2 linked regions of the Prochlorococcus marinus CUG1415 genome follow. The main gene of each other region encodes a partner of the protein of the gene in region 2 in a complex. Links are inferred from orthologs where the notes say so. Each region holds a gene or a part of one and is shown on either strand. Other genes may lie near its edges.

Region 1 (2,990 bases), on a different replicon or contig from region 2:
AAATTCATTACTTACTAATTCTGCTGCATTAAAGATTAAACCAAACCTATCAATTTGTTCATTACATTCATTATCTATTTGAATTAAACGATTTCTCATTGATTCATCCATATCATATTTTTTTAAGGTAGAACTTATTAGGGTTCTTATTGTTGCTAAAGGAGTTCGTACTTCATGAGAAATTGCACGTAATAATTTTGCTTCAGTTATTTGTACATTTTTTTCATTGTTTGTTACAGAATTCTGAATATTGTGGTTTGGTCCAAACTTTGCTAATTTTGCCGATAATATTGGCCAAAAAGATTTTTCAAATTGATTATTAATATTAAGATTACCTAAATTATTAATTGCATTACGAAATTTAACTCCTTCCTCGTAATTTTCTTGATTTAATTTCGCATGCATTAATTCAATTGAAATCTTTAAGCTTTCTTTATCACATTTCATTAATAGGATTTTCTTATCTTTTGCTCCTGCAACTGATAATATGCATTGAAAATTTGGGGTTAATATCATCAAAAAAGGTTCATATCCATCTTTTTGGCTAAGATTTAAGACTTTATAATTATTAACTAAATCAAAATCTTTTTTCATCTTTTCTGAATTATTGACTGGTAAAAAACCTGCAGTCTCATTTTGAAAGTATGGAAACCCCTCCGGTGACCACAACCAACCATGAAGTTTATTAAAAAATTTCTTATCGTTAAGAGCAGGTAAAGGTGAAGCAACCCAAATACCACCCTGTTGGTAATTCTGAGAAAGGAACTCTTTTTGAATAACTTCTAAAGATGCCCACCACATTCTTCGGGAGGTATCATCGTCCACATATATAGTTTGAACTCCTTTAATCAAAAGGGCTTGAATTTTTTTTATAGTTATTTGTGATTTCATCAACTTTTTAGTGATCTAGAACGTTTCAATATAGATAAAACAAGTCCAATAGATATAAAATTAGTCACCAATGACGTTCGACCATAGCTCATGAAAGGAAGGGGAATCCCAGTAACTGGTCCTAATCCAATAGTCATAAATAAGTTAATAATTATTTGAAATAAAAAAGTTGAGGCTATTCCAATAACAATTAGAGATTCAAAGTTAGTCCTAGCAATTGTTGCAGTATTAATAAGTTTTTTAATCAAAAAAAAGAACAAAAATAAAACTATCATGCAACCCACAAAACCCAATTCTTCGCCTAAAGCACTGAATATAAAATCAGTATGTTGTTCCGGTATAAATTGCAAATTAGTCAGCTTACCTTGTAGCAAACCAGTCCCAAATAATCCTCCAGAACCAATTGCAATTTGACTCTGTATCAAATGATATCCGCCACCTAATGGATCTCTATTTGGATCTAAAAATAAAACTAATCTATCTTTTTGATATTCTTTTAAGCCATATTGCCACAAAATTGGTGTCAATTTTGCCACTAATAAATGAAACGAAATAGCAACAGCAGAAAAAATAATTTTCTTTTTCGAAGATCTATAAGCAAGATATCCTATAACTGGAATCCAGAAAATAAGAAGAGTTGGTAAGGTTAGATATAATGTAGAAGTGATAATACAAAACACTAATATCAAAATCCACTCTATGGGCATTTGCGACCAATAGAGCATCACACCTGTCAAAACAAGTAAAACTAAAGAGGTACCTAAGTCCGGTTGAAAGAAAATTAATAACCAAGGAATAACTACTACTAATAAGGGCAATACTAAATCTCTTATTGTTAAAATTATTTTTTTGTCGAGTACTAAAGCAAGAGTTAATACAGTACTAAGTTTAGCTACTTCTGAAGGCTGAAAAGAAAAGATGCCAAAATTTAGCCATCTTTGAGCTCCAGAAACTGAAATCCCAAAAAAATAAATTAGTAATAAGGATATTAAAGTACACAAATAAAATGGAACCAAATACTTTCTAATTCTCTCTAACGGTATATAAGAAATAAAAAATGCTAAAAAATAACCTAAAAAACCAGTTAGGATATGACCTAAATAGTTCGATACTAAAAAATCATCCTGAATACTTTTTATTAATAAACCCGAAATAATAACTAGAATTAGCGGAATAATTATTAGTGGAGAAAATAAAAAACCTCTATTAAAGTTGTCTTTTTTTTGTAAAAATCCTCTGTTATTTAATAAATAAATTCTCCTAAACATCAATTAACTATTAACAAATTGGTTCTTAATTAATTGAGCTAAATTACCAAATACAACAGAACTTTCTTTATGAGGCTGGCTTATTGAGATTGGTACACCTTTATTACTATCATCAACGAGAGGGATTTCAATAGGAATTTGGGCTAATAATGGTAAATCGTTTTCTTTAGCTAATGTTTGTCCACCACCTTTACCAAAAATTTCATATTTTTTACCTGGCATATCTGGAGGAATAAATACTGACATATTTTCTACAATTCCCAGTAAAGGTACTCCGAGTTGTTTAAACATTGCTAATCCTCTCCTTGCATCTTGCAAAGATACTTGTTGAGGAGTAGTGACAACTATAGCTCCAGAGATAGGCACAGATTGAGAAAGGGATATTTGAGCGTCTCCTGTTCCTGGAGGCAAGTCAATAACCAAAAAATCAAGATTATTCCATTCAACTTGGTACAAAAATTGTCGGATAATACTATTAAGCATTGGTCCTCTCCATATAACTGGCTGACCTTCTTCTATGAGGAAACCCATTGATACCAATGAAATTCCATATTGATTTATTGGTATTAACCTTTGATCACTGCCACTACCCTCTGTAACCTTTGGATTCTGTTCGGCAACTCCCATCATTGAGGGAGTATTAGGTCCATATATATCCGCATCCAGCAAACCAGTTTTTAAGCCTAATTTAGCTAGAGAACAAGCGAGATTAACTGCAATGGTACTTTTACCAACTCCACCTTTACCACTGCTAACAGCTATGATGTGCCGAATCCCATCAATCTTCTGCAAGTCAGGAGCATTACTTTGATTTTGAGATTCTGTTTTGGA
Region 2 (2,976 bases):
CTTCTGTAAAAGAGAGAATGGAATGTGGAGATCATTGGGTAATATACGCCGAAGTACTACACGGTAATATACTAAAATCCGATTGTCTAACAGCAGTTCATCACCGTAAAAGTGGTGCCAACTACTAAATCTATGTATCAAATGTATGACTGAATCAAAAGATCTAATAATCATTACAGCTAGTTGTGGAAAAAATCTAGAACTTGCTGAAAAATTCCTTGAAAAAAGTAATGAAAATCAAATAAGTTCTGAAATTTTAGATCTTACCACTCTTGATATTCCACTATTTAATCCACGAATTCATAACAAAGAGAATATTCCAGTTGAAATACAAGAAATTAAAAAAAAGCTTTTCTCAATAGAAAAATGGGTGATTTGTGCTCCTGAATATAATGGATCTATACCTCCTATTCTCTCCAACTTAATAGCATGGCTTTCTATTTCTGGAGATGACTTTAGGAATTTATTTAATGGTCAACCAATTGCAATTGCAACATTCTCTGGGGGCATAGGCTTAGAACTACTTACCTCATTACGTATTCAATTAGTGCATTTAGGAAGTCAGGTATTAGGGCGACAACTTTTGTCCTCATATAGTAAACCTATAGATGTCAAAACTATTGAAGATATTATTCAAAGACTTTTACAGATGAAAAAATTAAAAATATAAACTTTAAAACTAAAAATTAATATCATTTTTTTTCATTCCAAACTTTTAAAATTTCTCTTGCCATAGGAAGTGCATGAACAGAGCCACCACCGGGAGTATTTTGTGCAAAAGCCACTACAAGTAACTCACTCTTTTCAAAAGGAGTAAAGCAAACAAACCAAGCATGATCTAAACCACCTTCGCCATCTTCAGCAGTTCCAGTTTTACCTGACACTGGAGGTAAATTCGAAACTCCATAATTAATTGATACTCCAGTACCTGACTCTACTACTTTCCTGAGACCGCGTTTTATCAACTGGATATTATTTGGATCAATGTCAATTTTAATACTTTTTGTTTCTGAAAGATTTACTTGACCTTTTTTAGCTAAATGGGGAGTCACCAGATAACCTCCATTTGCAATCGCAGCATATGCTCTAGCTATTTGCATAGGAGTAACTTGTACAACAAATTGTCCAATAGACATACTCGCAATATCTTCGGGAACCCAAGGAGTTCTACCTGGTTGGCCCCATCCTCTACCTTCTTTAGCCCATGCGCTACTAGCTACTAATCCTATATTTTCTTGTTCAGAAATTTCAATTCCAGATAAAGAATTAAAACCAAGCTTTTTGGACACCTTATGAATTTCATCAACTCCTACACCATATCCGACTTGATAAAAAAATGTATTGCTTGAAACTCTTAAAGCATCTTCATAACCTATAGCCCCAAAGCCTAAATCATTGTGTTCCCTAAAACATTGACTCCCATAAGTGATACATGGTTTTGTATCTAGAATAGTATCACTAGGAAATTTGCCACTTTCTAAGCCAGCTAAAGCAGTTACAATTTTCCAAACACTGCCTGGATCATAAGCATTTAATGCTCTATTAAAAAGAGGTTTTTCAGGAGAATTAAATATCTTATTATATTCTTTTTCAGGCTTAAAATCCTTTGAAAAGAAATTCAAATCAAAAGTAGGCTTACTTGACATCGCTCTTATTGCACCATCTCTTGGATCCATAACTATTATCGCTCCAGCTTTTTTGTCTTTAAGAACTTCATCAGCAACTAATTGCAAATTTATATCAATTGTCAATTCAATATCATTACCTTGTTGTGATCGTTTTATACCCAATGATCTTTGAAATTTGCCTAAAGAATTTACTTCAACCATTTCTCCTCCCCATTCACCTCTTATGAAATCTTCGTAAACATATTCAATGCCAGTTCTCCCTATTAAGTCATTTAATTTATAACCCTTCTCAGATAAAAATTTATATTCTGCTTCAGTGATTGGCTGAGTATAACCAATTACATGCGCAGCAACAGATTGATAAGGATAATTTCTAATTAATTTCGTCGCTATTTCAAAACTAAATAAATTATCTTCATTTTCCTTAAATTTTATTAATTGATCTACATTTAAATCATCAAGAATAGTTACTGCAAGTTTTTGATTTTTTAGGCCCTCATAATATTTTTTTTGAATTAAATTACTATCAATATTTAATAAATGAGCAATACTTAATTTATGCTGTGCCCAATTGCTTTTATTTACAGATTGAGGCTTTATTATTAAAGAATATTTAACTCTACTATCTGCTAAAACATAACCATTTTTATCCAATATTCTTCCGCGTATTGGTTGAGAAGCAATAAGTCTAATCCTATTCTCATCAGACATTTTTTTAAAAGATTCATAATTGAAAAGTTGTAAAAAAATTAATCTAAATAAAATCAATAAAAACGAAATAGAAGAAAAAATAAATAGGACTAAAGGTTGTCTCTTTAATGAAATACGTTTTGTATTAGGGCTGGTTTTTATCAAAAATTTGAAATTTATTTAAATATTGTTTTTTCCAAGAAAGAAATTGTTGTTTTTATCTCTTTAAGTCTAGTTATTAAAGTTTTGTAATCAATATCTTCAGTATTAAGATTAAACTCATCATTTTCAATATCTTTTGAAGTCAAATTTTCACTCATAAAACTTATACTTTGTAAAGTCATTATTCCAGTTAATACAATCTTAAATAAAAAATTTATTTTTTCAAAATAATATTAAGTCCCATACTGATAAAATATCATAAAAAATTTAATTTAATTGATCTATATTTTGTTCAAAATAAGGATTACAACTATTCTTTGATATTCCTAAAGACCATCCAATGAATGAGGCAATAAATATCGTTACAATGAATGGCACAATAGCTTGTTGAGTATTTTCAAGACTAAACCAATCCCTCCAACTACTAAAAAATCTTTCTCTTTGAAATTTTCTTTTTTCATTTTCTAATAATCTCGCGTTTTTGGCGAAAGATTTT

The links. The genes of interacting proteins can lie anywhere in the genome.
Region 1: the proteins of mrdA (region 2) and rodA are in contact, whole or in part, in a crystal structure (PDB 6PL5), measured with the Thermus thermophilus proteins. The link is inferred for Prochlorococcus marinus CUG1415 from one-to-one orthologs. Residues at the interface, in WP_223903432.1 of Thermus thermophilus: Arg4, Ile5, His6, Leu8, Ala9, Phe12, Ala15, Leu16, Leu19, Gly20, Arg22, Ala23, Trp24, Leu26, Gln27, Val28, Tyr31, Tyr34, Leu36, Leu43, Thr45, Asp47, Lys156, Gln157, Gly158, Ser160, Val184, Leu201, Glu202; in WP_223903423.1 of Thermus thermophilus: Phe161, Val165, Phe168, Val169, Leu172, Pro198, Tyr199, Glu202, Tyr211, Arg212, Asp213, Gln220, Val221, Gln223, Ser224, Ile226, Ala227, Ile228, Gly229, Ser230, Gly266, Phe267, Val270, Leu274, Tyr277, Gly278, Leu281, Phe285, Leu289, Arg297.

The regions. Positions count from the first base shown.
Region 1 is NZ_JAAORL010000002.1:519,677-522,666, forward strand. The notes cover bases 26-2,938. They hold rodA (rod shape-determining protein RodA), read right to left. Parts: upstream 2,160-2,938; coding sequence 891-2,159; downstream 26-890. Other genes in these bases: HA143_RS08985 (sensor histidine kinase), read right to left, coding at 26-891; HA143_RS08995 (Mrp/NBP35 family ATP-binding protein), read right to left, coding at 2,163-2,938. Also shown: more of HA143_RS08985, read right to left, coding at 1-25; more of HA143_RS08995, read right to left, coding at 2,939-2,990. UniProt on the Escherichia coli protein: Peptidoglycan polymerase that is essential for cell wall elongation. Also required for the maintenance of the rod cell shape. Functions probably in conjunction with the penicillin-binding protein 2 (mrdA).
Region 2 is NZ_JAAORL010000001.1:55,430-58,405, forward strand. What follows is about bases 45-2,943. They hold mrdA (penicillin-binding protein 2), read right to left. Parts: upstream 2,397-2,943; coding sequence 693-2,396; downstream 45-692. Other genes in these bases: HA143_RS00265 (diflavin flavoprotein), read left to right, coding at 45-128; HA143_RS00270 (NAD(P)H-dependent oxidoreductase), read left to right, coding at 146-670; HA143_RS00280 (hypothetical protein), read right to left, coding at 2,495-2,662; HA143_RS00285 (hypothetical protein), read right to left, coding at 2,748-2,943. Outside these bases: more of HA143_RS00265, read left to right, coding at 1-44; more of HA143_RS00285, read right to left, coding at 2,944-2,976. UniProt on the Escherichia coli protein: Catalyzes cross-linking of the peptidoglycan cell wall. Responsible for the determination of the rod shape of the cell. Is probably required for lateral peptidoglycan synthesis and maintenance of the correct diameter during lateral and centripetal growth.